Regions from separate parts of the Xanthobacter luteus genome, predicted to be linked through region 4. Evidence: predicted binding sites of a transcription regulator. Region 4 holds the regulator's gene; each other region holds the start of a gene.
The links. Region 4 encodes PhoB, which activates phosphate uptake and scavenging genes when phosphate is short. Its sites were predicted from a motif close to TGTCATNNANCTGTCAT; they were not measured.
Positions count from the first base shown of each region.

Region 1 (7,486 bases), on a different contig from region 4:
GCGGCGCGAGCCCGGCCTGCGCCAGCGCCGCGGTGGCGGGAACGCGAGTGCCCGCCACCAGGAATTCGCCCGCCCCGATCATGGCCGCCGCCATGTGGGCGAGCGGGGCGAGGTCGCCTGAGGCGCCCACCGAGCCCTGCGCCGGCACCACCGGCATCAGGTCCCGCGCCACCAATTCGCCCATGAAGGAAAGGGTCTGGGGCCGCACGCCGGAAGCGCCCTGGGCGAGGCTCGCCAGCTTCAGCGCCAGCATCAGGCGCACCACCGCGGCCGGCATGGCCTCGCCCACCCCGGCAGCGTGGGAGAGCACGATGTTGCGCTGGAGCCGCGCGAGGTCCGCCGCCGCGATGCGCACGCTCGCGAGCTTCCCGAACCCGGTATTGATGCCGTAGACCGGCGCCCCCGCCGCGACGATGGCCTCCACCGTCTGCGCCGCCGCCGCGACCTTGGCGGCGCAGGCGGGATCGATCCTGAAGGCGGCGCCGGCATGGATCGCGCGCCAGTCGGACAGCGGCACCGCTCCGGGGACGAGGACGAGGCTCATCGCCCACTCCGGATGCGCGCGTGGAGCGGGTTGAAGCCCATGCGATAGACCAGCTCCGCCGGCCGCTCGATGTCCCAGATGGCGAGGTCGCAGGCCTTGCCCGCCTCCAGCGTGCCGATGCGCTCCTGAAGCCCGAGCGCGCGCGCCGCCTCCCGCGTCACCCCGGCGAGGCATTCGTCCACCGTGAGACGGAACAGCGTCGCGCCCATGTTCATGGTCAGCAGCAGCGAGGTGAGCGGCGCGGTGCCGGGATTGCAGTCGGTGGCGAGCGCCATCGGCACGCCGGCCGCGCGCAGCAGGTCCACCGGCGGCGCCTTGGTCTCGCGGATGAAGTAATAGGCGCCGGGCAGCAGCACCGCGACCGTCCCGGCCTGCGCCATGGCGGCGACCCCGGCCGCGTCGGTGTGCTCCAGATGGTCCGCCGAGAGCGCGCCGAAGCGGGCGGCGAGCGCGGCGCCGGAAAGGTTCGAAAGCTGGTCCGCGTGCAGCTTCACCGGCAGGCCGAGCGCCTTCGCCGCCGCGAACACCCGCGCCACCTGGTCGGGCGAGAAGGCGATGGCCTCGCAGAAGGCGTCGACCGCATCCGCGAGCCCCGCGCCGGCCACGGCGGGCAGCATCTCGGCGATGAGCCGGTCCACATAGGCGTCGGCATCGCCGTTCGCCTCCGGCGGCAGCGCATGGGCGCCGAGGAAGGTGGTCGTGACCGTGATCGGCCGCGCCGCGCCGAGCGCGCGGGCGGCGGCGAGCTGGCGCAGCTCCGTCTCCAGCTCCAGGCCGTAGCCCGATTTGATCTCGATGGTGGTGACACCCTCGGCGATCAGCGCGTCGAGCCGCTGCAGGGCGGCCGCCACGAGGTCCGCCTCGCTTGCCGCGCGGGTCGCCCGCATGGTGGAGACGATGCCGCCGCCGGCGCGCGCGATCGCCTCATAGGGCACGCCGGAAAGGCGCTGCTCGAACTCGTCCGCCCGGTCGCCGCCATAGACGAGGTGGGTGTGGCAGTCGATCAATCCGGGGGTGATCCAGCGGCCGGCGCAATCCTCGATCCGCGGCGCGTCGAAGGCCGGCGCCTCGGCTGCCGGGCCGGCATAAAGGAGGCGCCCGTCGCGCGCGGCAACGAGGCCGTCCTGAACCACGCCGAGGCCGGGGCGGCCGGGCGCGAGGGTGGCGAGGCGGGCGCCTCGCCAGATGCGGTCGCAGCGGATCGCCGCCCCTGTGGGCATCCCCGTGGGCCTCCTCTTGGCGCCGGAATCCATTGGCGCGGGCGCCGATAATGTATATACATAAATGCGCGCTTCGGCGCTTGTCCAGCCTTCTGTGAGCCTGAGAGGCGATGCCGTCGTCCCTGCCCCGCAGCCTGTGGTTCGCCCGCGCCCTCCTGCCCGGGGGCTGGGCCGGGCGCGTGCGCCTGCGCCTCGCCGCCGGCCGCATCTGCGCGATCGAGGCGAACGTCGATCCTGCAGGCCAGGACGAGCGCCACGGGCCGGCAGTTCCCGGCCTGCCCAACCTGCACAGCCACGCGTTCCAGCGCGCCATGGCGGGCCGCGCCGAGGCGCGCGGGCCCGGCGCCGACAGCTTCTGGACCTGGCGCGAGGCCATGTACCGCTTCGTCGACCGCCTGGACGCCGACGACGTGGAAGCCATCGCCGCCCTCGCCTTCATGGAAATGCTCGAGAGCGGCTTCACCCGCGTGGGCGAGTTCCACTATCTCCACCATGCGCCGGACGGGACCGCCTATGGCGATCCCGGCGAGCTTGCCGCCCGCATCGCCGCGGCCGCCGCCGACACCGGCATCGCGCTGACCCTGCTGCCGGTCTTCTACGCCCATGCCGGCTTCGGCGGCCTGCCCCCCGGCCACGGCCAGCGCCGGTTCGTGAACGACGTGGACGGCTTCGCCGCCGTGATGGCCTCGGCCCGCCGCGCGGTCGCCGCGCTGGAGGACGGCGTCGTCGGCATCGCCCCCCACAGTCTGAGGGCGGCGACCGGCGCGGAGATCGGCGCCATCCTGCCGCTCGCGCAAGGCGGGCCGGTGCACATCCATGTGGCGGAGCAGACGAAGGAAGTGGAGGACTGCCTCGCCTTCTGCGGCCGGCGGCCGGTGGAGCGCCTGTTCGACATCGCCCCCGTGGATCGGCGCTGGTGCCTGATCCACGCCACCCACATGAGCGAGGCCGAGACCCGGCGCCTCGCCGGCAGCGGCGCCGTGGCGGGCCTGTGCCCGATCACCGAGGCCAATCTGGGCGACGGCCTGTTCCCGGCGCGCGACTCCCTGGCGCACGGGGGCCGCTTCGGCGTGGGCACCGATTCCAACGTGCTGGTGGATGCGGCCGAGGAGCTGCGCACGCTGGAATACGGCCAGCGCCTCGCTCTTCGCGCGCGCAACGTGCTCGCCGGCGCCGCCGGCCGCTCCACCGGCCGCGATCTGTTCGACGCGGCGCTTGCGGGCGGCGCGCAGGCGCTCGCCGCGCCGGCGGCCGGCATCCGCGTCGGCGCGCCGGCGGATATCGTCACCCTCGATGCCGCGCACCCATCCCTCGTCGCGCATGCCGGCGACACGCTGCTCGACGGCTGGATCTTCGGCGCGCGCGGGGGCGCGGTGGACGGCGTCTGGCGTGCCGGGCGCAAATATGTGACCAACGGGGTCCACCATGAGCGGGAACGGATCCGCCGGGGCTTTGCCCGCGTGATGGAGAAGGTGCTGGCGTGAGCGAGGCGGCGGACACGGGGATCGAGACCGAAGGCGAGGCCCAGGGCAAGGCCCAGGGGCCGGCCTCGCCCACCCTCAACCGGCGCATCCGCGCCGACATCGAGGCCAAGATCCTGTCGGGCGAATGGGGGCCGGGGCACCGCATCCCCTACGAGCACGAGCTGATGGCGCAGTATGGCTGCGCCCGCATGACCGTGAACAAGGTGGTGTCCGAGCTCGCCGCCGCCGGCCTCGTGGAGCGGCGCCGGCGCGCCGGCTCGTTCGTCGCCGCCCCGCGCATCCAGTCGGCGATCCTCCAGATTCCCGACATCGAGGCCGAGGTCACCGCCCGCGGCGAGGCCTACCGCTACGAGCTGCTGCGCCTGGAGCGGCGCCCCGCCTCGCGCGCCGCGCCGGTGGAATGGGAGCTCGCGCCGCGCGGCCGGGTTCTGGAGATCGAGTGCCGCCACATGGCCGGCAGCCGGCCGTTCGCGCTGGAGCGCCGGCTCATCAACATCTCCGCCGTGCCGGAGGCGGAGGCGGTGGACTTCGCGCGCCAGTCGCCCAGCTCCTGGCTGGTCACCCACGTGCCGTGGACCGCGGCGGAGCACAAGATCACGGCGGTGAACGCGGTGCCGGAGATGGCGAAGCTGCTCGACATTCCCGATGCCAGCGCCTGCCTCGAACTCCAGCGCCGCACCTGGCGCGGCGACGAGAACATCACCACCGTGCGCCAGACCTTCCGCGGCGATCTGTTCGACCTGATCGCCCGCTTCACCCCCGCCCAGGCCTCCGGCGGCGGCTGAGGGGGCCGGCCGCGCGGTGCCCCCACGCCCCGCCCCTCAGGCGAGCAGCGCGCGCAAAGGCAGACGCTCGCCGATCAGGATGTGGGGGATGCCGAGCCGGCGCGCGCCGGCGCCGTCGGTCTCGGGATTGTCGCCCACCATCACCACCTCCCCGGCGGCAAGGCCCAGGCGATCGAGTGCGGCGCGGAACAGCTCGGGCTGCGGCTTGCCGAACACCCGCGCCGGCGCGCGCCCGGACGCCGCGGCGATGGCGGCGGCGAGCGCGCCGGTCTCGGGCACGAGGCGCCCGTCCGCGCCGGGGTGGGAGGTGTCGGGGTTCGCCACCACGAACGCCGCGCCGGCGCGCACGGCGTTGGCGGCGCGCGCCAGCGCCGCATAGTCGAAGGCCGGCGTGCGGGCCACCAGCACCACGTCCGGCCGCTCGTCGGTGACCTCGAGCCGCAGGGCCCGCGCCTGGGCGATGAGCGGCGCGCTGGCGAGCATCATGGTGCGCGCGCCGGGCCAGAGGGCGGCGACGGCGCGCACCGCCTCGATGCCGGCGAGCACGATGCGCGCCGCCGCGACGTCGAGCCCCGCGCCGGCGAGCCGGCGCGACAGGCCCTCGGCGCAATCGGAGGAATTGTTCGACAAGATCATGGCGCGCGCGCCGTAGGCGGCGAGCACCTCGCGGGCGCCGTCGATCACCTCCTCGCTGCGGATCAGCGTGCCGTCGAGATCGAACAGGATGCCGCGCGCCGCGCGCAGCACCGCGCGCGCCGCGCGGGCGTCCGCCACCTGCCCGCATCCGTCCCGAAGGGTCTCAAGCGTCATCTCGTCCTCGCGCGGGCGGCCTCAGTAACAACACGGAATGAGTGAGGAAAGCTCAATCAGCAGGTCCGCGCCTGTTCGCCGGGCATCATTTTGAGTTTTCCTCAATGTCACTATCATGTCATTGAGCTTCGATAAATCGACACCCGTTCGAGGCCGCGTTCCACCGCCCTTCCATCGCTTCCGGTCCAGCCCGCGCCGAAGCGATCGCCCTCGCCTTTGCCTTCGCTGAAAGGAGATCGACCCATGATCCGCCGCCGCACGTTCCTCATCGGCGCCGCCGCCGGCGCCCTCGCCGCGCCGGCCGTGGTGCGCGCCCAGTCGGTGACCCGCAAGACCATCAAGGTGGCGCTCGCCCCCTCCCAGCCCACCCAGCAGGAAACCCGCAAGGTGTGGGAGCCGCTCTACCGCATGGTGTGCGAGCGCATCGGCGCCGATCTCGACCTGAAGGTCGCCAACGACTGGGCCGGCGTCTCGGTCGCCATCGGCTCCGAGCAGGCCGACCTCGCCCAGCTCGGCCCGTGGGGCTACGTGCTGGCGAAGAATTCCTCCGGCACGCGCGTCATCAACGTGATGCTGGTGGAGGGCAAGCCCACCTATCACGGCCTGATCGTCGCCCGCCCGGACCTCAAGCTCGAGAAGTTCCCCGAAGGCGCCAAGGGCATGTCCATGCAGATGCTGGACACCGGTTCCACCACCGGCTGGATGGTGCCGACCCACTATTTCCGCGCCCAGGGCATCGAGCCGAAGACCTTCTTCGGCAAATATGCCGAAGGCGCCTCCGCCGCCGCCGCCCAGATGGCCACCATCAACGGCCAGGTGGACCTCGCCACCGGCTGGGACATCCACCGCAACACCATGATCCGCAACGGCCTCATGAAGGCGGATTCCAACAAGATCGTCTGGCAGTCGGTGCCGCTGCCCAACGAGCCCGTGGTGGTGCGCAAGAGCATGGACGACGAGACCGCGGCCGCGCTCCAGGCCGCCTTCAATAACCTCACCGCCGAGGAGCTGAAGGTGCTGCCCTGGCCCTATACCGGCTACCGCACCACCACCCCCGAGCCCTATGTGGTGCTGGAGGTGATGGGCCGCGACCTCGGCGTGCTGAAGACCTGAGGGCGCCGCGTCAACGCCACAGGCGGCCGGGGGCGGCTTCAGCCCTCCCGGCCGCATCTGCCATGGGAGCCTGGGCCATGTGGGACATCGAGCGGACGCCGCCCGCGCGCGACGGCGCGGGGCAGTATGTGGAGACGCCCCTGAGCCTCGCCTCGCCGGCGGTGCTGGCGCGCCTCGCCCTCGCCGCCGTCCTGGTGATCCTGTTCGCCGCCTGCTGGCGGCTCGCCGAGGTGGATCCCGCCGCGCTCCTCGCCGGCATCCCGCGCCTCCTCACCTGGGCGGCGAAGGCATGGCCGCCTTATCTCGCCGACCTCGACGTCTATTGGCTCAGGGCGGCGGAGACGGTGGCCATCGCCACCGTGGCCACCGTGGTGGCGACGCTCCTCGCCTTCCCGCTCTCGATCTTCATCGCCCACAACACCGCGCCCTCCCCTTGGCTCGCCGCGCCGGTGCGGCTGCTGGTGAATTCGTTCCGCGGCGTCGACACCATCGTCTTCGCTTTGCTGTTCGTGGCGGCGGTGGGGCTCGGGCCGTTCGCCGGCGTGCTGGGCATGATCGTCCATTCGCTCGGCGTCCTCGCCAAGCTCAACAGCGAGGCCATCGAGACGGTGCCGAAGGCGCCGCTGGAGGCCGCCGCCATGACCGGGGCGAACCGCACCAAGATCGTCGCTTACGCGCTCCTGCCCTCGGTGCTGCCGAACCTCACCTCGGTCTCGCTCTATGTGTGGGAGGCGAACGTGCGCACCTCCACCATCCTCGGCATCGTCGGGGCGGGCGGCATCGGCATCGAGATCAAGGCCGCCATCGATCTGCTCGACTTCCCCAAGCTGCTGACGGTGACGGTGATCATGCTCATCATGGTGAGCCTCATCGACCAGTTCAGCGCCTGGCTGCGCCGGAGGCTGGTATGACCCTCGCCGCGCCCCCCGCCTCTCTCACGGCCGCCGCCGCGCCGGCGCTGAAGCTCGAGGCCGTCACCAAGACCTTCGGCGCGACCGTCGCGCTCGACTCCGTGAGCTTCGCCATCGCCCCTGGCGAGGTGGTGGCGCTGCTCGGCCCGAGCGGGGCGGGAAAGTCCACCGTGTTCCGCTGCATCTCCCGCCTCGCCGAAGTGGATGGCGGGCGCGTGCTGGTGCTCGGCCGCGACATCGGCGGGCTGAACCGCCGCGCCCTGCGCCAGCACCGCGGTGCCATCGGCCTGATCTTCCAGCAGTTCAACCTGATCGCGCGCATGACCGCGGTCGACAACGCGCTCGCCGGCCGGCTCGGCCAGGTGCCCACCTGGCGCGCGGTCACGCGCTGCTTCTCCCGCGCGGACCGGCAGATCGCGCTCGCCGCCTTGGACCGCGTGGGGCTGCTGGAGAAGGCCTATCAGCGCGCCGATTCGCTCTCCGGCGGCCAGCAGCAGCGGGTCGCCATCGCCCGCGTGCTGGCGCAGAGGAGCCGCCTCGTGCTCGCCGACGAGCCGGTGGCGAGCCTCGACCCGGCCTCCGCCGCCAACGTGCTCACGGTGCTCAAGGACATCGCCCG
Region 1 is NZ_JBDZDO010000001.1:638,046-645,531, forward strand. It holds gene hutH (histidine ammonia-lyase) at 1-544, opposite strand, end outside; gene hutI (imidazolonepropionase) at 541-1,764, opposite strand; gene ABLE88_RS03155 (formimidoylglutamate deiminase) at 1,875-3,248, shown strand; gene hutC (histidine utilization transcriptional repressor HutC) at 3,269-4,033, shown strand; gene ABLE88_RS03165 (HAD-IIA family hydrolase) at 4,070-4,843, opposite strand; gene ABLE88_RS03170 (phosphate/phosphite/phosphonate ABC transporter substrate-binding protein) at 5,087-5,956, shown strand; gene phnE (phosphonate ABC transporter, permease protein PhnE) at 6,034-6,867, shown strand; gene phnC (phosphonate ABC transporter ATP-binding protein) at 6,864-7,486, shown strand, end outside.
Region 1: ABLE88_RS03165 (HAD-IIA family hydrolase) is a predicted target of PhoB. The motif match lies at 4,949-4,965, and genes of this name have one in related genera.

Region 2 (7,486 bases), on a different contig from region 4:
GATCCCCTGGGAGAGCGGTCGCTTCCGGCGGCGGAGAGGGCGAGCGGGATCGGCCTCAGCTGCTCGGCAGGGCGCTGCCCGGAGCTGCGTTCTCGGCGAGGCGGGCCTGGGTCGGCAGCAGCAAAGTGGTGAGCCAGCAGATGCCAAGCATGATGGCGGAGCCTATGAGGCAGGCGGTGATGCCGCCCATCTGGTACAGCAGGCCGGAAAGCAGCGTTCCGGCGAACCGCCCCGCGGCATTGGCCGCATAATAGAAGCCCACGTCCTCCGCCGCCTTCTCCGAGCCCGCATAGGCCAGGATGAGGTAGGAATGGAGTGAGGAATTCACCGCGAAGGCGGCGCCGAAGATGCCGAGGCCGATGACCACCACGAGGTCCGGCCGCATCGGGGTTGCGGCGAGCAGCACGGCGATGGCCACCGGCACCAAGGCGAGCGCCAGCGCCCACCAGCGCGCCGCCGGGACCTCCTTCGACAAGCCGTCCGGGCTGCGGCTCACCACGGCGGGCGCCGCCGCCTGCACGATGCCGTAGCCGATGGTCCACAGCGCCAGGAAGCCGCCCACCATGGGGAAGGTCCAGCCGAGGCCATAGAGGAACACCGGCACGCCCACCACGAACCACACGTCCCGGGCGCCGAACAAGGCGACGCGGGCGGCGGCGAGCAGGTTCACCCCCCGGCTCTTGCCGAACAATTCCTTCGCCGAGGAACTGGCCTTGGCCTTGCCCATCATCGGCGGCAAAGAGAGCAGCACGCCGAGCAGAACGATCGCCAGCACCCCCGCCATGAGCCACAGCGACAGGCGGAAGCCGAACGCCTCCAAAAGCACGCCGCCGAGGAAGAAGCCGAAGCCCTTCATGGCATTCTTGGAGCCGGTGAACCACGCCACCCAGCGGAACAGGCGCCCCTCGGCATTGCCCTTCGCTTCCGCCTCCGTGACCTTGATGGCGGACTTGGAGGCGGTCTTGGTGAGGTCCTTCGCCACTCCGCAAACGCCCTGCGCCGCCACCACCCACGCCACCAGGAAGGCGGTCTCCCACGAGGGCGACATGGCCGAGAGCAGCAGGAAGCCGGTGATCTGGGTGGTGAGCCCCACCGTCAGCATGCGGGTGATGCCGAAGCGGGCGGCGAGCCAGCCGCCGATGAAGTTCGCGCCGATGCCCGCTGCCTCGTAGAGCAGGAACAGGAAGGCGAGGGTAAAGGGCGAGTAGCCGAGCTTGAAGAAGGTGAACAGCACCAGCATCCGCAAGGCGCCGTCGGTCAGCGTGAAGCCCCAATAGGCCGCCGTCACGATGGCGTAGTTGCGGATGCCGGCCGATGACGACGCCACCATCTCACAGCCCCGCCTGTTCTAGGTGGCAGGCGAGGTCCACCATGCGGCAGGCATAGCCCATCTCGTTGTCGTACCAGGCATAGACCTTGAGCAGGGTGCCGTCGGTGACGAGGGTGGATGGCCCGTCGACGATGGCGGAGCGGGTGTCGCGCGCATAGTCCGCCGACACCAGCGGACGCGGCTCGAAGCCGAGGATGCCGTTGAGAGCGCCTTCGGCGGCCTCGGCGAACAGGGCGTTCACCTCCTGCGCCGTGGTCTCGCGGTTCAGCTCGAACACGCAATCGGTGAGCGAGGCATTGAGCACGGGGGCGCGCACCGCATGGCCGTTCAGCTTGCCCTTCAGCTCGGGATAGATGAGGGCGATGGCGGTGGCGCTGCCGGTGGTGGTGGGCTGCAGCGAGAGCATGGCCGAGCGGGCGCGGCGCAGGTCCTTGTGGGGCGCGTCCACCACCACATTGGTGTTGGTGGGATCGTGGATGGTGGTGATCTGGCCGTGCCGGATGCCGATCTTCTCGTGCACCACCTTCACCACCGGGGCGAGGCAGTTGGTGGTGCAGGAGGCGGCGGTGACGATGGGGTGGCGCTCGCGGTCGTAGAGATGCTCGTTCACCCCCACCACCACGTTCAGCACCGAGGGGTCCTTCACCGGCGCGGCGACGATGACGCGCTTGGCGCCGCGCTTCAGGTGGCCTTCGAGCACGGACGGGGTGAGGAACTTGCCGCTGGATTCCAGCACCAAATCCACCCCGAGGTCGCCCCAGGGGATGTCCGCCGGAGCCGCGTGGGACGAGAAGGACATGGCCTTGTTCCCGATGCGCACGCTGCCCTCGTCATGGGAGATGGGCGCACGCCAGCGGCCCTGCACGCTGTCGAACTCGAGCAGGTGGGCGCAGGCCTCGGCGCCGCCCTTGATCTCGTTGAGATGGACGATGTCGAGCCGGTTGTTGCCGCGCGGGTCGTTGTCCGGGCGGTGCGCCGCCCCCATGGCCGCGCGCAGCGACAGCCGTCCGATGCGGCCGAGGCCGTTGATCCCTACTCTCATGGCACCGTCATTCCCTGTGATCGTCCAATGGGGCGGCCCCGGCGCGATGGCGTCAGGCCCGCGGATGTCCGGCGGCGGCTTGCGTCCTCATGCGGCCAGCCCCGAAAGGGTAAGGTCCGTCGCGCCCTCCATCCGTCCGATCTCGCCGATGCGCTCCTTCAGCGAAGCGAGGTCGAGCTGCTCGAACGGCAGGTTGACGAAGGCGGAGACGCGGGCGGCGAGCCGACGATAGGTGGCGAGGAAGGCCGCCTTCTGCTCCGCCTCGGTTCCCTTCACCAGGATCGGATCGGGCAGGCCCCAATGGGCGTGGAGCGGATGGCCGGGAAAGGCCGGGCAGATCTCGCCCGCCGCCGCGTCGCAGGTGGTGATGACGAAATCCATCTGCGGCGCGTCCGGCCCGGCGAAGGCGTCCCAGCTCTTGGAAGCAAGGGGCGCCGTGTCGTAGCCGAGCTGGGCGAGCAGATCGAGCGCCATGGGGTGCGGCTTGCGCTTGGGCCGGCTGCCGGCCGAATGGGCCAGGAAGCGCCCTCGCCCCTCGCGGTTGAGCAGCGCCTCGGCGATCAGGGATCGGGCCGAATTGGCCGAGCAGATGAGCAGCACGTTGTAGACGCGATCGTTCGCGGCGGCGGGGCGCAGCTGCGGGAAGGCGGCGGCGCCGATGCCGCGCCGCGGCGAGACGGCAAAGCCCATTTCCCCCATCAGCTGGCTCAACAGGGGACCCGCCGCCGACAGATTGACGGCATAGAGGACGGAGCGGCCATCCCGCCGCGCCGTGACGAGGCCGGCGCGCTCCAGCACGGCGAGATGGGTGGACATGGTGTTGTGCGGCACCGCCAGCAGGCGGGCGATGTCGCCGGCCGGCAGGCCGTAGGGCACATAGCGCAGCAGGAGGCGATACGTTTCGAAGCGCGTGCCCTGGGACAGCGCATCGAAGATCCGCGTGGCGTCTTCCGCACTCAGCTTCGTCTCGTCCATCTCGCCTCGCTGCAATCTTCCCTCGAGCATTCCGTCGGGGCGCTCAGGCGCCGCCCTTGAAGGTCTTCGCCCAATAGTCCTTCACCTGCTGGATCAGGACGGCCGGCAAGGGAACATAGCCGAGTTCGGAGGCATATTTCTCGCCTTCGCCGAGGGCGAAGCGCCAGAACTCGAACGCGACCTGGCTGTTCGCGGGAACCTTCGGCTCCTTGTACATGAGGGCGAAGGTGGTGGCCGCGATGGGATAGGCATCCTCGGCGGCGGAATCGTTGATGACGACGAAGAAGTCCTTTGCGGACGCCCAATCGAAGCTCAGCGCCGCGGCCTGGAACGAGGCGGCGCTCGGCGCGATGAACTTGCCCGCGCGGTTCTGCACCAGGCCGTAGGCAAGCTTCGCCTGCACCACATAGGTGTATTCCACGTAGCCGATGGCGTTCTTGACCCGCTTGACCTCGGTGGACACGCCCTCGTTGCCGCGCGCGCCGGTGCCCACGGGCCAGGCCACCGCGCTGCCCTCGCCCACCTTCTGCTTCCATTCCGGGCTCGCCTTGGCGAGGTAGGACACCCAGTTGAAGGTGGTTCCCGATCCGTCGGAGCGGTGCACCACCGCGATCTGGGCATCGGGCAGCTTGAGATCGGGATTGAGCGCCTTGATGGCGGGATCCGACCAGATGGCGACCTTGCCGAGATAGATGTCGGCCAGCAGGGCGCCGGTGAAGCGGAGCTTACCCGGCGCCACACCGTCGAGATTGAACACCGGCACGACGCCGCCGAACACGATGGGGAACTGGCCGAGGCCGTATTTCTCCAGTTCCTCCGGCTTCAGCGGCTTGTCCGACGCGCCGAAATCCACCACGCCGTCCTTGACGCGGTTGATGCCGGCGGACGAGCCCACCGACTGGTAGCCGACGAGGTGGCCCGCGCGCTCGCGGAACTCCTGCGCCCATTTCCAGATGATGGGATAGGCAAAGGTGGAGCCGGCGCCCCGCACCTCCGCCGCATGCGCGGGCACGGCCATGGAAGTGACCGCGAACGCAGCAGCGGCGGTCAAGGCAAGAATGCGGCTCACGGCTATGCGGTTCACGGCGGACCTCCCTTGTGCCCTTGCGGCGTCCATTTCAGGCCGCTCCCTAACGAGTCATTATGTCGATAGGAATGGACATATCGCTAAACGCCGATCATGTCACCCGTGTGACACCCTGCGCGCCGCCCCCCTTCCGCAACGACAATATAACCTTCAATATGTCGATACCAATAGAAACAAAGACGTCTAAACCGGCTTCCTTGGCGCGGTTGAATCGCGAACTTTCCGGATCCCCCAACGCGCGCGGCGCGGTCTGGCAGGCATTTCGAACAGAAATCACCGCCCCCGGGGACCGCGTGAAGCCTGGCAGTTTTTGGTCTGCCACACGGGAACGGGGCTGCAATGCTATAAAATACCAAGAGACGATGCCGTTGAACGGAAACGTATACACTGTATTTAGATTGAAAAAATCCGTTCTAATTCAGTCTTATGGCCAGATATACACCGCTTGTCATTAAATTGTTACGGAATTTGCCTAGAGCACATCGAGCTGGGGGAGCGCTCGAAGCCCCGGCGACATGGTCCAGGGAGACGCCAACTCATGAAGATCATCACTCTCGCGAGCGCCTTCGCGCTGCTCGCTGCCGGCGCGGCGCTCAATGGCGCGGCGGCCCAGGCGCTGGTCAAGGCTGACGGCTCGTCCACGGTGTTCCCCGTGACCGAGGCCATGGCCGAGGAGTTCCAGAAGGCGAACAAGGACATCAAGGTGACGGTCGGCATCGCCGGCACCGGCGGCGGCTTCAAGAAGTTCTGCCGCGGCGAGACCGACATCTCCAACGCCTCGCGGCCCATCACGGCGAGCGAGCAGAAAGCCTGCAAGGAAGCGGGCATCGAATATATCGAGCTGCCCGTGGCGCTCGACGCGCTCACCGTCATCGTCCACCCGTCCAACACCTGGGCGGGCGAGATGACGGTTGCGGACCTGAAGAAGATCTGGGAGCCCGAAGCCCAGGGCAAGATCACCAATTGGAAGCAGGTGCGCGACAGCTATCCCGACCGTCCGATCACGCTCTACGGGCCGGGCGTCGATTCGGGCACGTACGACTATTTCACCGCCGCCATCGTCGGCAAGGAGCACTCCAGCCGCGGCGACTTCACCGCTTCCGAGGACGACAACGTGCTCGTGCAGGGCGTCGCCGGTGACCAGAACGCGCTCGGCTTCTTCGGCCTCGCTTACTACGAGGAGAACCACAACAAGCTGAAGGCCGTGAAGATCAAGCTCAACGACGCTGCCCCCGCCGTCGAACCCTCGGTGGAGAATGCCCGCACCGGCAAGTACCAGCCGCTGTCGCGCCCGATCTTCATCTACGTGAACAAGAAGGCGGCGGACACCCGCCCCGAGGTGGCCAAGTTCGTGGAATTCTATCAAAATCCCAAGAACGCGGTCGAGCTGGTCAAGGAAGTGGGCTATGTGCCGCTCCCCGAGGCCGCGCTCAAGGCGTTCCAGGAGCGCTTCAAGAAGCGCGAGATCGGCACCGGCTTCACCGGCTCGAAGGTCGGCGTGTCGGTCGAGGACCTGGTCAAGGAAAAGCTCGTCTACTGACGCGCCAGGGCATCCATTTGCGAGGCGGGAGTCGGCTCCGATCCGATCGCTGCGCGATGCGCGGATCCGATTCCCCGGGGGAGGCGGTTTGGCGTCCTCCCCCTCACGACCGAGAGCTTGATCGAAGTCATGGCCGTCCAAGGCAAGCCCGCACGACCGCGCCTGACGGTCTCGCCCGCCTTCCTCGCGCGGCGGCGTGTGGTGGACCACACCATGCGCGTCGTGCTCTTTCTCTGCGCGGCCCTCTCGGTGCTGGTCACGGCCGGCATCGTCTATGTCCTGTTGTCCGAAAGCGTCACATTCTTCGCCCAGGTGTCGATCATCGACTTCCTGACCGACACCCAGTGGACGCCGGTGTTCCAGGACAAGCATTTCGGCATCATGACGCTGGTGTCCGGCACCCTGGTGAGTTCGCTGATCGCCCTTCTGGTCGCGATCCCCGCCGGAACCGTGCTCGCCATCTACCTGTCGGAGTTTGCCCAGCCGCAGGTGCGCGAGACCATCAAGCCGTTCCTCGAGCTGATCGCCGGCGTGCCCACCGTGGCCTTCGGCTATTTCGCGCTGTTGTTCCTCACGCCCATCTTCCAGATCTTCATCCCCGGGCTCGCCGGCTTCAACCTCTTGGTGCCCGGCGTCGTCATGGGCATCATGATCTTGCCCTACATCGTCTCGGTGAGCGAGGACGCCATGCGCGCGGTTCCCACGGAACTGAGGGAGGGCGCCTATGCCCTCGGCTTCACCCGGCTCCGGACGGCGACGCGGGTGGTGATCCCCGGCGCCTTCTCCGGGGTGACGGCGGCCTACATCCTCGGCATGTCGCGGGCGGTGGGGGAGACCATGGTGGTGGCCATCGCCGCCGGCCAGCAGGCCAAGCTCGCCCTCAACCCGCTGGAGGGCGCCGCCACCATCACCGCTTACATCGTCCAGATCAGCCTCGGCGACGTGCCGCACGGCTCGATTGCCTATCTCACCATCTTCGCGGCCGGCATGACGCTGTTCCTCATGACCTTCGCCTTCAACATCCTCGCCTTCTGGCTGCGCCAGAAGTACCGCGAGGTCTATTGAGGGAGATGCCCGTGAAGCCGCGCGCCACTCCCTTCACCCGGCGCCGCTCGGACGCCGAGATCATCGCCCGCGCCCACCGGTCCGACCGCAGCTTCGCGGTTCTCGGCCTCGGCGTCCTCGTCCTCACCATGATCGTGCTGCTGTCGCTGATCGTGGACTTCATGGTGGACGGGCTCGGGCGCATCGACCTCGACTTCCTGACCAGCTTTCCCTCCCGGCGCGCGGCGGATGCCGGCATCCTGTCCGCCTGGGTCGGCACCACGCTGGTGATGCTGGTGACGACGGCGCTGGCGGTGCCGCTCGGCGTCGCGGCGGGCCTCTATCTCGAGGAATACGCGCCGCGCAACTGGATCACCCATCTCATCGAGATCAACGTCACCAATCTCGCGGGCGTGCCGTCCATCATCTACGGCCTCCTCGCCCTGGGCCTGTTCGTCCAGACCTTCG
Region 2 is NZ_JBDZDO010000001.1:1,090,319-1,097,804, forward strand. It holds gene arsJ (organoarsenical effux MFS transporter ArsJ) at 56-1,330, opposite strand; gene ABLE88_RS05310 (ArsJ-associated glyceraldehyde-3-phosphate dehydrogenase) at 1,332-2,372, opposite strand; gene ABLE88_RS05315 (metalloregulator ArsR/SmtB family transcription factor) at 2,460-3,347, opposite strand; gene pstS (phosphate ABC transporter substrate-binding protein PstS) at 3,391-4,416, opposite strand; gene ABLE88_RS05325 (PstS family phosphate ABC transporter substrate-binding protein) at 4,973-5,974, shown strand; gene pstC (phosphate ABC transporter permease subunit PstC) at 6,104-7,039, shown strand; gene pstA (phosphate ABC transporter permease PstA) at 7,051-7,486, shown strand, end outside.
Region 2: ABLE88_RS05325 (PstS family phosphate ABC transporter substrate-binding protein) is a predicted target of PhoB. The motif match lies at 4,881-4,897, and genes of this name have one in related genera.

Region 3 (7,486 bases), 290 kb from region 4:
CATCGGCATCGCCCAGACCGGCTCGGACCTCTCCCCCTGCAACCGCCACCATCTCGAGCTCGCCACGCGCGTGCGCGCCGGCATCGAGGCCATGGGCGGCGTGCCGTTCGAGTTCCCGGTGCATCCGATCCAGGAGACCGGCAAGCGCCCCACCGCCGCGCTCGACCGCAACCTTGCCTATCTCGGCCTGGTGGAGATCCTCTACGGCTATCCGCTCGACGGCGTGGTGCTCACCACCGGCTGCGACAAGACCACGCCGGCCTGTATCATGGCGGCGGCGACCGTGAACATCCCCGCCATCGTGCTCTCCGGCGGCCCCATGCTGAACGGCTGGTGGAAGGGCGAGCGCACCGGCTCCGGCACGGTGGTGTGGAAGGCGCGCGAGGAGCACGCCGCCGGCAAGATGGACTACGACACCTTCATGGACGTGGTGGCCTCCTCCGCCCCCTCGGTCGGCCACTGCAACACCATGGGCACCGCCTCCACCATGAACGCGCTGGCCGAGGCGCTCGGCATGTCGCTGCCCGGCTGCGCCGCGATCCCGGCGCCCTATCGCGAGCGCGGCCAGATCGCCTACGAGACCGGCAAGCGCATCGTCGAGATGGTGTGGGAGGATCTGAAACCCTCCGACATCCTCACCCGCGAGGCGTTCGAGAACGCCATCCGCGTCAATTCCGCCATCGGCGGCTCCACCAACGCGCCGATCCATCTGAACGCCATCGCCCGCCATGTGGGCGTGCCGCTCACGGTGGAGGACTGGCAGGCCGTGGGCCACAAGATCCCGCTTCTGGTGAACATGCAGCCGGCGGGCGAATTCCTCGGCGAGGAGTTCCACCGCGCCGGCGGCGTGCCGGCGGTGGTGGCCGAGCTGATCGCCCAGGGCAAGATCCACGAGGGGGCGCTGACCGTGAACGGGCGCACCATGGGCGAGAACTGCAAAGGCAAGCTCACCTGGGACCGCGCGGTGATCAAGGCCTATGACGCGCCGCTCAAGCCGAATGCCGGCTTCATCGTCCTCAAGGGCAATCTGTTCGACAATGCGGTGATGAAGACCTCGGTGATCTCCAAGGAATTCCGCGACCGCTACCTCTCGAACCCCAAGGACCCCGAGGCGTTCGAGGGCCGCGCGGTGGTGTTCGAGGGGCCGGAGGACTACCACCACAGCATCGACGATCCCGCCCTCGGCATCGATGAGAACACCCTGCTGTTCATCCGCGGCACCGGTCCGCTCGGCTATCCCGGCGGCGCCGAGGTGGTGAACATGCAGCCGCCCGCGGCGCTCATCAAGAAGGGCGTCACCGCGCTGCCCTGCATCGGCGATGGGCGCCAGTCGGGCACCTCGGGCTCGCCCTCGATCCTCAACGCCTCGCCCGAGGCGGCGGCGGGCGGCGGCCTCGCGCTGCTGAAGACCGGCGACCGCGTGCGCATCGACCTTTCCAAGGGCACCGCCGACATCCTGATCCCGCCGGAGGAGCTGGCCCAGCGGCGCGCCGATCTCCAGGCCCATGGCGGCTTTCCCATGCCGAAGAGCCAGACCCCCTGGCAGGAGATCCAGCGCTCCATGGTGGCGCAGTTCGACGAGGGCATGGTGCTGAAGCCGGCGGTGAAGTACCAGCGCGTCGCCCAGACCATGGGCGTTCCGCGCGACAACCACTGAAGGCCGGCGGCAAGGAGCGGCGCGCCGGCCGCGCGCGCCCTCCCGGGCGCGCGCCCAGCCGGGCTATGGGCAGCCCGGAGCCGGGTATACCGCGCGGGTCGTTCCCATCTCGCCGGCGCCCGGCTCTAATCCCCGCCCGCCGGCCCCGCCATCGGGGCCGCGGAAGGCAGAGGAAGCCATGACGTCCATAGCCGACAAGCGCCGCGCGTTCCGCAAGCTGCATGAGAGCGGCTGCTTCGTGCTGCCCAATCCGTGGGACATCGGAACCACCCGCTATCTCGAACAGGCCGGCTTCGCCGCGCTCGCCACCACCAGCGCCGGCTACGCCTTCTCCAGGGGGCGGCCGGACGGCGCCGTCGGGCGGGACGAGATGCTGGCGCACATCGCCGAGCTGGTCGCCGCGACCGACCTGCCGGTGAATGCGGACTTCGAGGCGGGCTACGCCGCCGACCCGGCCGGCGTCGCCGAGAGCGTCGCCCTGTGCGTGGCGACCGGCGTCGCCGGCCTCTCCATCGAGGACGCGACGGGCGACGCCGGCGCGCCGCTCTACGCCTTGGACGCTGCCGTGGCGCGGGTGCGCGCGGCCCGGGGCGCCATCGACGCGGCGGGCGGCGGCGTCGTCCTCACCGCCCGCGCCGAATGCTATCTGGTGGGCCGGCCGGACATCGCCGAGGTCATCGCCAGGCTCACCGCCTACGCGCAGGCGGGGGCGGACTGCCTCTATGCGCCGGGCATCCGCACCCGCGCGGAGATTTCCGCGGTCGTGGAGGCGGTCGCGCCGGTGCCGGTGAACCTGTTGATGCCGGGCGCGCTCGGCTTCACGGTCAGCGACATCGCCGCGATGGGTGTGCGCCGCATCAGCGTCGGCAGCACGCTGAGCCGGGTGGCCTGGGGCGCCTTCATGGCTGCGGTGGAGGAGATCCGAGGGCCGGGCGGCTTCGAGACGTTTCGCGGCGCGGTGCCGTTCGCCGAGATCAACGGCTTATTCCGCGCCGATGCGGACCGGAGGGCCGGCTGATGGCGCCGGCCCCCGCCCTGCCCCTCGGCCCGCCGGTTCCCGGCGGCCCGGCGCGACGGCCGGAGCCGACGGTGCTTGAAGGCCGGCACGTGCGCCTCGTCCCGTTCGAGGCGGAGCGGCACGCGGCCGCGCTCTTTGCCCTCTCGCACGGGCCGGAGAAGGAGGCGCTGTGGGCCTATCTCTCCCCGGCGCCCTTCCCCGACGCAGCCGCCTTCGCCCGCCATTATGCGGACGCGGCAACCAAGGCCGACCCGCTGCTGTTCGCCATCGAGGAGAAACCGGGCGGACGCGCCGTGGGCCACGTCACCTACATGCGCATCGAGCCCGCGCACCGGGTGATCGAGGTGGGCAACATTCTCTACACCCCGCCGCTCCAGCGTACGGCGGGGGCGAGCGAGGCCATGTATCTCATGGCGCGCCACGCCTTCGAGGAGCTCGGCTACCGCCGCTACGAGTGGAAGTGCAACGCGCTGAACGCCCCTTCCCGGCGGGCCGCCGAGCGTCTCGGCTTCACCTTCGAGGGCGTGTTCCGCCAGCACATGATCGTCAAGGGCTTGAGCCGCGACACCGCCTGGTTCGCCCTGCTGGACACCGACTGGCCGAGGGCGAAGGCGGCGTTCGAGGCCTTTCTCGCCCCCGGCAATTTCGACGCCGAGGGACGCCAGCGCCGACGGCTCGAAGAGATCCGCGCCGCGCTCTGAAGAGGCGGCGTCCGCAAAGCAGGACAGGGGGAACGCCATGGCAGGACGACTTCACGGCAAGACGGCGCTGGTGACGGCGGCGGGGCAGGGCATCGGCCGCGCCATCGCCGAGGCGTTCGTGCGCGAGGGGGCACGGGTGATCGCCACCGACCTCGACACGGCCAAGCTCGCCGATCTGGGGGGTGCGCAGGCGCGGGCGCTGAACGTGCTCTCGACCGAGGCGGTGAACGCGCTCGCGGCCGAGCTGGGTCCGCTGGACGTGCTCGCCAACTGCGCCGGCTACGTGCACCAGGGCACCATCTTCGAGACCTCGGAGAAGGACTGGGACTTCTCCTTCGACCTCAACGTGAAGTCCATGCACCGCACGATCTCCGCGGTCCTGCCCGGCATGCTGGAGACCGGCGGCGGCTCCATCATCAACATCGCCTCGGCAGCCTCGTCCATCCGCGGCGTGCCGAACCGCTATGCCTACGGCACCACCAAGGCGGCGGTGATCGGCCTCACCAAGGCGGTGGCGGCGGACTTCATCCTCAAGGGCATCCGGGTCAACGCCATCTGCCCCGGCACCGTGCAGTCCCCTTCCCTCGACGAGCGCATCGCGGCGGTGGCGGCCCAGACCGGGCGCACCCTCGATCAGGTGCGCGCCGACTTCGTCGGCCGCCAGCCCATGGGCCGGCTCGGCACAGCGGAGGAGATCGCTTTTCTCGCGCTCTATCTCGCATCCGACGAGAGCGCCTTCACCACCGGCCAGGCCCACGTCATCGACGGCGGCTGGGCGCTCTGAGGAGACAGACATGCACATCCTGGTCATCGGCGGCGCCGGCATGGTGGGCCGCAAGCTGATCGAGCGCCTCGCCCGCGACGGGCGGCTCGGCGACAGGCCCATCACCCGCCTCACCGCCCACGACGTGGTGCCCCCGAAGCTGCCGCCGGCGCCGTTCGCCACCGACAGCCGGGTGTCCGACATCTCCGTGCCCGGCGAGGCGGCGGCGCTGGTGGCGCAGCGCCCGGACGTGATCTTCCACCTCGCCGCCATCGTCTCGGGCGAGGCGGAGGCGGATTTCGAGAAAGGCAACCGCATCAATCTCGACGGCACGCGCCACCTCTTCGACGCGGTGCGGCTGATCGAGGGCTATGCGCCGCGTCTCGTCTTCACCTCGTCCATCGCGGTGTTCGGCGCCCCCTTCCCCGATGCGATCCCGGACGAGTTCTTCCACACGCCGCTGACCTCCTACGGCACGCAGAAGGCGATCGGCGAGCTTTTGCTGTCCGACTACACGCGGCGCGGCTTCTTCGACGGCATCGGCATCCGCCTGCCCACCATCTGCGTGCGCCCCGGCGCGCCCAACAAGGCGGCCTCGGGCTTCTTCTCCGGCATCATCCGCGAGCCGCTCGCCGGCCAGGAGGCGATCCTGCCGGTGTCGGAGACGGTGATGCACTGGCACGCCTCGCCGCGCGCCGCGGTGGGCTTCCTGCTCCACGCCGCCACCCTCGACGGGCGGCAGGTGGGCACGCGGCGCAACCTCACCATGCCGGGCCTCGCGGTGACTGTGGGCGAGCAGATCGAAGCGCTGCGCAAGGTGGCGGGGGACAAGGCGGTGGCCCGGATCAAGCGCGCGCCCGATCCGGTGATCGAGACCATCGTCGCCGGCTGGCCGCGCAAGTTCGACGCCAAGCGCGCGGCGGCGCTGGGCTTTTCGGCGGAGACCTCGTTCGAGGAGATCATCCGCATCCATATCGAGGACGAGCTGGGCGGCCGCATCGCCGCCTAGCGCGCGATCCGGCGGGTCGGAGGCCTCCCGTGCAGCCCTCCGACCTCTGCCGCGGGCATCAGAGGCAGTTGCCCGACGAGCGGGAGCCGATCTGCCCTGCGCCCTGGCCTCAGGCGGCCACCGGAAGGGCGGCGGCGCGATCCACCACGGCGCGCACCGCGGCCTTGAGGCGCGGCAGCAGCCGGCGATAGCTGATCCGGCGCTGGTTCACGTCGCGCAGACACGACACGTCGTCGAAGGTCCAGCGCTCCATGCGGGCGATCTGGTGCCAGGCGAGGCGCCCCAGCGCCTGGTGGGCCTCGTCCACCATGGCCACCACGACGTCGACCCGCGGCGCGCCAGAGAAGCCGAACAGCTCCACCGGCTTCGATGACAGGCCGTCGGCCGGGATGCGGGCGTAATGCAGGCACTCGACGGCGGCGATGTCCACCGGGGCGGTCTCGGCGACGGCGGCGCTGAAGGCGCGCACATGGGAGTGGGCGGCGATGGCGATCGCCTCGGCCATCAGGCTGAGGCCGGAATTGTCCCGACATACGAAGAGGATGGACGGACGTCCGGTGAGCGTCATGGAGCCTCCTGCCTGGCCGCCGGGCGCCCCCTTCGCCCGAATCGCGATGGCGCGACGCTAGGACGAAGCCCCGACGCCAAGATGACAGGACGCTCCATGTCGAAATGCCCCGCGGTGCGGTGCCTTCCTGGACGGCCCCCTGGCACATCTTGCCGATGATTTCACGACACGAAGGTCGCAAAAGCGGCCCGGGGCCAGCCCCGGACGCCGCGCACATGGTAGCAAACAATTGCGTGAAAAGGCGATTTCACGCGTTAACCATTTCGAAGTTATTCCGGGAGATTTATGTGACGCTGGCGGGCATCGCGTTGCGGTGATTGATTCTTCGCCGGTTGGCTGATTTTGGAGGCAAGTATGGCGAAGACCGAAACGACCGGCGCCGAGGTGAGCAAGATCGCTGCGAAGGCGCTGCGGGACCCGGCCGGCATCACGCACGAGGAGATCAAGAAGCTCGCGGCCTCGTGCCTCACCCAGGCGGCGGACAAGCCGAAGGCCGCCAAGGCGCCGGCCAAGGCGCCGGCGAAGACCGCTGCCAAGCCGGCCGCAAAGGCCGCCTCCAAGCCGGCCGCAAAGCCGAAGGCGCCCGCCAAGGCGGAGATGGCGCCCAAGGCCGCCGCCGCCAAGACCGCTGCCCCGAAGGCCGCCGCCCCCGCGAAGGCCGCCAAGGCTGCGGCAAAGCCGGTCGCCGCCAAGGCTGCACCCGCCAAGCCCGCTGCGGCCAAGCCCGCCACTGCCAAGCCCGCCGCGGCCAAGAGCGCGCCCGCCAAGACCGTGGCCGCCAAGACCGTGGCCGCCAAGGCTCCGGCAAAGGCTGCCGCTCCCAAGGCTCCGGCCAAGGCCAAGGCCGCCGCCAAGGCGCCGGCCAAGCCGGCCGCTCCGAAGGCGGTGGCGAAGGCTCCCGCGAAGTCCGGCAAGGCCTGATCTCAGGCCCAGGTCCGGCCCGTCAGGATGCGGGCTTCTCAGTCCGCGTCCCGGCGGCCGCGCGCCGGCAAGGCCGCCGGCAGCACGCCAGCGCCACAGGCCCCGGCCGCGCCGCGGGCGCGGCGCGCGAAGGCTGCACCCTTTCCCCATGTTCCCAGATCAGTCCCCGGGCACGGCGGATCGCATCCGCTCGCGCCGGCCTGAGGCTGATGTCCGCCGCGTGCCGTCCGGCACGGCAGGCGGCTATTGCGGGGTCAGGACGCCGGCACGCCCGATATTGAAGATCTGCACCCGGCGGTTGATGGCCGCATTCGGGTTCCGCCTGTCCTGGAGGTTCTCCTGGCCGAGGCCCACCGCCTCGAGCCGCCGCGGATCCACGCGGAAGGTGGTGGAGAGCGCCGCGACCACGGCGTCCGCGCGCTCCTGGGAGAGCTTCATGTTGTATTCGCGGGTGCCGGTGGCGTCGGTGTTGCCGACCACCAGGAACTTGTAGCCGAGCAGCACCGGGTTGTGCATGGCGTCGGCGATGGAGCCGAGCGTGCGGTACGAGGCGGGCTTCACCATCGCCGAATTGAGATCGAACTCGATCTCCACGTTGATCTGGGCCAGCTGGTCCAGCTGGATCGCCAACGGCGGGCGGCTCTCGGGCGGCCCGGAATACTGCATGTGGGCGATGGCGAGGCCGCGCAGCGCCTCCGCACTCACCTGCGGGGCGTCGGCGAGCGTGCCCTGAAGGCCCTCGACGATCTGCCCATTGGGGGTGAACTGCTGCGCGCCGGCCGGCGCCGCGGCAAGGGCGGCGGCGAGAGCAAGGGTCGAAGCGAGGATCGAGGCAAGCGCACGCATCAG
Region 3 is NZ_JBDZDO010000003.1:129,504-136,989, reverse strand. It holds gene ABLE88_RS11625 (IlvD/Edd family dehydratase) at 1-1,657, shown strand, start outside; gene ABLE88_RS11620 (isocitrate lyase/PEP mutase family protein) at 1,836-2,675, shown strand; gene ABLE88_RS11615 (GNAT family N-acetyltransferase) at 2,675-3,376, shown strand; gene ABLE88_RS11610 (SDR family oxidoreductase) at 3,414-4,160, shown strand; gene denD (D-erythronate dehydrogenase) at 4,171-5,148, shown strand; gene ABLE88_RS11600 (arsenate-mycothiol transferase ArsC) at 5,258-5,716, opposite strand; gene ABLE88_RS11595 (hypothetical protein) at 6,071-6,637, shown strand; gene ABLE88_RS11590 (OmpA family protein) at 6,881-7,483, opposite strand; gene ABLE88_RS11585 (cysteine rich repeat-containing protein) at 7,483-7,486, opposite strand, start outside.
Region 3: ABLE88_RS11600 (arsenate-mycothiol transferase ArsC) is a predicted target of PhoB. The motif match lies at 5,787-5,803, and genes of this name have one in related genera.

Region 4 (7,486 bases):
TATTACGGGCAGAACCATGCCCTGAAGAACATCAACTTCCACATCCCGGAGAAGCGGGTCACCGCCATGATCGGGCCGTCGGGCTGCGGCAAGTCCACGCTGCTGCGCGTGTTCAACCGCATGTACGACCTCTATCCCGGCCAGCGCGCCGAGGGCGCGGTGCTGTTTGACGGCGTGAACATCGTCGGCAAGGAGCTGGACGCCACCATCGTGCGCACCCGCATCGGCATGGTGTTCCAGAAACCCACGCCGTTCCCCATGTCGATCTACGACAACATCGCCTTCGGCGTGAAGCTGCACGAGCGGCTCAAGAAGTCGCAGATGGATGAGCGCGTGGAATGGTGCCTGCGCAAGGCGGCGATCTGGGACGAGACCAAGGACCGCCTGCACACGTCGGCGCTCGGCATGTCCGGCGGCCAGCAGCAGCGCCTGTGCATCGCCCGCACCATCGCGGTGAAGCCCGAGGTGATCTTGCTCGACGAGCCGACCTCCGCGCTCGACCCGATCTCTACCTCGAAGATCGAGGACCTGATCGACGAGCTGAAGCGCGAGTTCACGATCGTCATCGTGACCCACAACATGCAGCAGGCGGCCCGCTGCGCCGATATTACCGCCTTCTTCTATCTCGGCGAGCTGATCGAGGTGGCGCCTTCGGACGTGATCTTCACCAATCCGAAGGAGATCAAGACCCGCGACTACATCACCGGCCGCTTCGGCTGACCCGCGCAAGGAACACCGAGATGCCCGAGCATACCGTTTCGTCCTTTGACGTGGAACTCAAGGAGCTTGGCCGCAAGGTGGTCGAGATGGGCGGCCAGGCCGAGCGCCTGGTGGCCGATGGCGTCACCTCGCTGATCCGCCGCGACACCGCTCTGGCGCAGCGCGTGGTGCTGCTGGACGCCGCCTGCGACCAGATGCAGCGCGAGATCGAGGAGAAGGCGGTCCTGGTGATCGCCAAGCGCCAGCCGGTGGCCGGCGACCTGCGCGAGGTGGTGGCGACGATCCGCATCGCCAACGACCTGGAGCGCATCGGCGACCTCGCCAAGAACGTCGCCAAGCGGGTCATCGCCATCGAGGGCGAGTACCACCCGGCGAAGCTGGTGCGCGGCGTGGAGCACATCTCCGATCTGGTGCTCGAGCAGCTGAAGGAGGTGCTCGACGCCTATGCCGGCCAGAACGAGACCAAGGCGCTCGAAGTGTGGGGCCGGGACGGCGCCATCGACACCATGTACACCTCGCTGTTCCGCGAACTCCTCACCTACATGATGGAGGATCCGCGCAACATCTCGGTGTGCACGCACCTTCTGTTCTGCGCCAAGAACATCGAGCGCATCGGCGACCACGCCACCAACATCGCCGAGATCGTCTATTACATGGTCACCGGTCAGAATCTGCCGGAGAGCCGTCCGAAGGCGGACGCCTCCAGCGAGACCACGGTGGCGTTCCCCGGGCGCACGCTCCAGGGCTGAGGCGCGGCACCGGTGGCGCGCCAGCGCCGCGGACCGTGCGTGCTGATCAAGATCCGCCGCCGGACTGTCCCGGCGGTGGCAGGTGTGATGACAGTCGGATGAGAGACCCGTGCCGGCGCGTATCCTGATCGTCGAGGACGAGGAACCGTTGACCCTCCTGCTCCGCTACAACCTGGAGTCGGAGGGCTATGGCGTCGAGAGCGTGGCCCGCGGCGATGAGGCGGAGACCCGCCTGCGCGAGAGCGTGCCGGACCTTGTCATCCTCGACTGGATGCTGCCGGGCCTCTCCGGCATCGAGCTGTGCCGGCGGCTGCGCACCCGGCCGGAGACCGAGCGCCTGCCCGTGATCATGCTCACCGCCCGCGGCGAGGAGACCGAGCGCGTGCGCGGGCTCGCCACCGGTGCCGACGACTATGTGGTCAAGCCCTTCTCGGTGCCGGAACTGCTTGCCCGGGTGCGGGCGCTGCTGCGCCGGGCCAAGCCCGAGCACGTGGCGACCCTGCTGCGCGCCGGCGACATCGAGCTCGACCGCGAGACCCACCGCGTGCACCGCGCCGGCCGCGAGGTGCATCTCGGCCCGACCGAGTTCCGGCTGCTGGAATTCCTGATGCAGAGCCCCGGCCGCGTGTTCTCGCGCGAGCAGCTGCTGGACGGGGTGTGGGGCCAGGACGTCTATATCGACGAGCGCACCGTGGACGTGCATGTGGGCCGGCTGCGCAAGGCCATCAATCGCGGCCGCCAGTCGGACCCCATCCGCACCGTGCGGGGCGCCGGCTATTCCTTCAACGAGATGTTCGCCCGGGCGCACTGACGGCGCCGAGCGGGTCCGGCTCGTGGTCGCCCGCCGGCGCGGCGCGGCCGCCGCAAGCTTCTGCGGAAGAAGGCGCCACGCCCCCGCAAAGCGCCCCCAAACCCTCCCCCGGCGGGGCGAGGGGGCGCCGGACGCCCGGCTCAGAGATAAGCGAGCCGGCGGTCGCGCCGGCGGTCCTGCACCGGCTGGTAGGCGATGCGCGCGTGGTGGGCGCAATAGGGCAGGCCCTGCTTGGTCTTGCCGCCGCAGAAATAGAAGCTGTCCGTGCCCGGCTCGCCGGTGGGCCAGCGGCAGGTGCTCTCGGTGAGGTTCATGATGGTGCAGCGCTGGCCCATGGGCACCACATTGTCGGCGCCCTGCGGCGCCGGGGCGGGAGCCTCCCGCGCCATCGGCTCGAGCTCCTGGGCCAGCGCGGTCGCGCCGTGGGTCAGCGGCCGCTGCGGCCGCGCGTCGCGCCGGGTCTCGGCCTCCCGCGCCGGCTTGCGCGGGCGCGTCGAGGAGGACGCGCTCTTCGCCCGGCCCGACAGGCCGAGGCGGTGCACCTTGCCGATCACCGCGTTGCGGGTCACCTCGCCCAGCTCCCCGGCGATCTGGCTCGCGGAAAGTCCGTCGCTCCAAAGCTTCTTCAGCAGCTCGACGCGCTCGTCGGTCCAGCTCATGGCTCGTCTCCCATCTGCCGCATCTCGAGTGGCGCCGGAACCTGGCGCCCGACCCTGTGCCGCGGCGCCGCCACGCCGCCCGGACCTGCCGGACTCCTCCCGCGAGCCCCCGCGCGGCATCGCGCGGGAGTCGGCCACTTTTACCGTCCCGAGGAAGAGTGGCGCACGATATGTCGTGGCCAACTGAAAATTAACCTACAATATGCACGCGCAAGGCGACAGAGTCCCGATTCGGTACCCGGATCGTTTTCCCCAGGTCGTTGCGCGCAGGACTCACCTTATCTGTGGATCGTGGGCGCCGCCGGGGTCCGCGGCGCCCGCGCCCGGCGCGCGCCGGTTGTGGCGGCGATGTTGACCTCGCGCGCGTGATCATTAGTATTGCCAAAAATGTCGGGCCGCCCCCGCTTGGGCGGCCCGTTTTAGTTTCCGGCCACCCGCGAGCCGGCTCAAGGGAATCCCCGCACCCCGCACGGGTCTCGAAGGCGCAGGCGGGCGGGTCCATTCCCGCACTGGAGGAAGCCGTGATCCCCGCCGTTCTGCCGACCTATGCGCGCATCGACCTCGAATTCGAACGGGGTGAGGGCTCGTGGCTCGTCACGACGGACGGGCGACGCTTCCTCGACTTCACCGCCGGCATCGCGGTGAACATCCTCGGCCATGCCAATCCCGGCCTCGCCGCCGCGCTCACCGAGCAGGCCGGCAAGCTCTGGCACACCTCGAACCTGTTCCGCATCCCCGGCGGCGAGCGCCTCGCCGAGCGGCTGCGGGCGGCGACCTTCGCCGACACGGTGTTCTTCACCAATTCGGGCGCGGAGGCGCTGGAGTGCGCCATCAAGATGGCGCGCAAATTCCATTATGCCTCGGGCCATCCCGAGAAGAACCGCATCATCACCTTCGAGGGCGCCTTCCACGGCCGAACCCTGGCGACGCTCGCCGCGGGCGGCAGCGCCAAGTATCTGGAAGGCTTCGGCCCGGACCTGCCGGGCTTCGACCAGGTGCCGTTCGGCGACCTCGACGCGGCGCGTGCCGCGGTGACCGACGAGACCGCCGCCATCCTGGTGGAGCCGGTGCAGGGCGAGGGCGGCGTGCGCGTGCCGCCGCCGAGCTTCCTCAAGGGCCTGCGCGCGCTCTGCGACGAGAAGGGCCTGCTGCTCGTGCTCGACGAGGTGCAGTCGGGCGTCGGCCGCACCGGGCGCCTGTTCGCCCATGAATGGGCCGGCATCACGCCCGACATCATGGCGGTGGCCAAGGGCATCGGCGGCGGCTTCCCGCTCGGCGCGTGCCTCGCCACCGAGGAGGCCGCCAAGGGCATGACGCTCGGCACCCACGGCTCCACCTATGGCGGCAACCCGCTCGCCATGGCGGTGGGCAATGCGGTGCTCGACCAGGTGCTGGCCGAAGGCTTCCTCGACCATGTGAACAAGGTCGCCGGCCGCTTCGCCCAACGCCTCGCCGAGGTCAAGGACCGGCACCCCGCCATCATCGCCGAGGTGCGCGGCCAGGGCCTGCTGATGGGCCTGAAGGCCAACGTGCCGGCCGGCGACCTGGTGGTGGCCATGCGCGAGGAGGGCCTGCTCGCCCCCGGCGCGGGCGACAATGTGGTCCGCCTTTTGCCTCCGCTCAACGTGAGCGAGGAAGAGGCGATGCTGGCCGCCGACAGGATCGAGGCCGCCTGCGTCAGGCTCGAGAAGAACTTCGCTCCGGCGAGGGGAGCGGCGGAATGAAGGCTGGCGGGAAGGCCAAGGCGGCGGCGGCCGCGGTTGCGCGCAGCATGGGCGGCAAGGCCAACGGCCACGCCGGGCATGGCGGCTTCAGTGTGGCGAACGGCGTGCGCCATTTCCTCGATCTGTCGGACATCCCGGCCGGCGAGCTGAGGCGCGTGCTGGAGCTGTCCAAGGACCTGAAGGCACGCCGCCGCGCCGGCGACGAGGCGCGCCCGCTCGCCGGCAAGTCGCTCGCCATGGTGTTCGACAAGCCCTCCACCCGCACCCGCGTGTCGTTCGACCTCGCCATGCGTCAGCTCGGCGGCGAGACCATCATGCTCACCGGCCAGGAGATGCAGCTCGGGCGCGGCGAATCCATCGCCGACACCGCCCGCGTTCTCTCGCGCTTCGTCGATGCCATCATGATCCGCATCCTGGAGCATGACGACCTCATGGAGCTGGCGGAATACGCCACCGTACCGGTCATCAACGGCCTCACGCGCCTGTCGCATCCCTGCCAGGTGATGGCGGATGTGATGACCTTCGAGGAGCACCGCGGCCCCATCACCGGCCGCAAGGTGGCCTGGACGGGCGATTTCAACAACGTGCTCGCCTCCTGGATCCACGCCGCCGAACGGTTCGACTTCGCCATGGCAGTGGCGACCCCCAAGGAGCTGCCGCCGAGCCCGGCGATCCGGGACTTCGTCAAGCGCAACAAGGCCAAGGTGACGTTCATGCGCGACCCCGAGGAGGCGGTCGAAGGCGCGGACTGCGTCCTCACCGACACTTGGGTCTCCATGGGCGACGAGGAGGCCGAGCGGCTGCGCCACAATCTGCTCAAGCCCTACCAGGTGAACGCCGCCCTGATGGCGCGCGCCGACAAGGACGCGATCTTCATGCACTGCCTGCCCGCCCACCGCGGCGAGGAGGTCACCGACGAAGTGATGGACGGGCCGCAGTCGGTGGTGTTCGATGAGGCCGAGAATCGGCTGCACGCGCAGAAGGGCATCCTGGCCTGGTGCTTCCATGCGGCCGGCGGCTAGGGCTTGAGGTCTCGTCATGGGTGCTGAGCGGTCTCGGGGCGCCTCCAGCGTGGCGAAGGACGACATCATCACCCCGTTCCAGGTGGACGCGCTCGATCTGCGCGGGCGCGCGGTCCGGCTCGGGCCGACGCTGGACGCGGTGCTGGCGCATCACGATTACCCCCCGTCGGTGAAGCGCGTGGTGGGCGAGGCGGTGACGCTGGCGGTGCTGCTCGGCTCGTCCCTGAAGTTCGAGGGCCGCTTCATCCTCCAGACCCAGACCGACGGGCCAGTGGACATGGTGGTGGCGGATTTCGTGAGCCCGGACAAGATCCGCGCCTATGCCCGCTTCGACAAGGACGCCCTCGCCGAGGCCGAGACGCGCAACGCCGCCACGCCGGCGGCGCTGCTCGGCAAGGGCCACCTCGCCATGACCATCGACCAGGGCATCTCGTCCAACCGCTATCAGGGCGTGGTGGCGCTCGACGGGTCGGGGCTGGAAGCGGCGGCGCACGAATATTTCATGCAGTCCGAGCAGATCCCCACGCGGGTGCGCCTCGCCGTGGGCGAGGAGGTGCGCGCCGGCGGCGCCTCCTCCTGGCGCGCCGGCGGCCTGCTCGCCCAGTTCCTGCCGCAGGATGCGAGCCGCGCCCGCATGGCCGACCTGCCCGGCGGCGACGCGCCCGAGGGCGCCGAGTCCCACGCTTTGGCCGAGGACGACGCCTGGGTCGAGGCCCGTTCGCTGGTGGGCACGCTCGAGGACGTGGAGCTGATCGACCGCGAGCTGTCCAGCGAGCGCCTGCTCTACCGCCTGTTTCACGAGCGCGGCGTGCGCGTGTTCGACACCCTCGCCATCGCCGCCCATTGCTCCTGCTCACGCGAGCGGGTGTCGGGCGTGCTCGCCTCCTTCTCCCGCGACGAGCGGCGCGACATGGTCCAGGACGACGGCAAGGTGACGGTCACCTGCGAGTTCTGCGGCCGGGTCTACGGCTTCTCCGCCGACGAGGTGCTGGGCGGCGCCGATTCCTGATCCGGGCGCCCGTTCGGGCGCCGCCGGCATCGCCGAAGCGTCGGATCTCGCCCATGGAATTCGTGCTGGCTCCGGCGGCGGCCAGCATGCACCATCCGCCCGCTGCTGCGTCGTGGCGAGGTAGAAGAGTCGATGTCTCGGGGCCTGGAAGAGGATGGAGAGGAGCGTGCCTCGGCGGCGAGCGAGCTTGCGCTGACGCCGCTCGGCGGCGAGTTCGCGGACCCTGCGCTCGAGCGCCGCTTCAGGACCGACCGGTTCGCCGACTACCGCCGCAACGCGCGGCTCCTGTTCGTGCTGTCGGCAATGCTCAACAGCGCCTTCCTTGTGAGCGACTGGCGCTTCGCGGGGACGGACCATTTCTACGTCGCCGTGTCGGCGCGCCTGGCGGTGGTGGCGGTCTCGCTGTTCTGCCTTGCCTTGGCGCAGACCGCGACGGGGGTGCGGGCGATCTACGCGATCTCCCTCTTGTGGCAAGCGGTGACGGCGGTGGGCGTGGCGGTGCTGGTCACCTCGCGCAGCGACATCGCGCTGTTCGTGGTGCTGCTCTTGCCCACGGTGTTCTATCTCACGGTGCCGCTGCCGTTCGTGTGGACCGTGATCGGCGGCGTGGGCGCGAGCATCCTGCTGCTGGTCGGCTACATCGATCCGGCCGAGGGCTGGCGCGCCGCCACCGGGCTGGCGCTCGCGGCGGCGGTGCTCAACTGGGCGCTCGTGCTCATGGTGACGCGCGCCAACCGGCTCGACCGGCGCCAGTGGGCGGCGATCCAGGCCGAACGCCGCGCCAATGCGCGC
Region 4 is NZ_JBDZDO010000003.1:420,372-427,857, forward strand. It holds gene pstB (phosphate ABC transporter ATP-binding protein PstB) at 1-720, shown strand, start outside; gene phoU (phosphate signaling complex protein PhoU) at 741-1,469, shown strand; gene phoB (phosphate regulon transcriptional regulator PhoB) at 1,579-2,280, shown strand; gene ABLE88_RS13055 (GcrA family cell cycle regulator) at 2,421-2,939, opposite strand; gene ABLE88_RS13060 (aspartate aminotransferase family protein) at 3,461-4,663, shown strand; gene argF (ornithine carbamoyltransferase) at 4,711-5,685, shown strand; gene ABLE88_RS13070 (Hsp33 family molecular chaperone) at 5,702-6,694, shown strand; gene ABLE88_RS13075 (putative bifunctional diguanylate cyclase/phosphodiesterase) at 6,827-7,486, shown strand, end outside.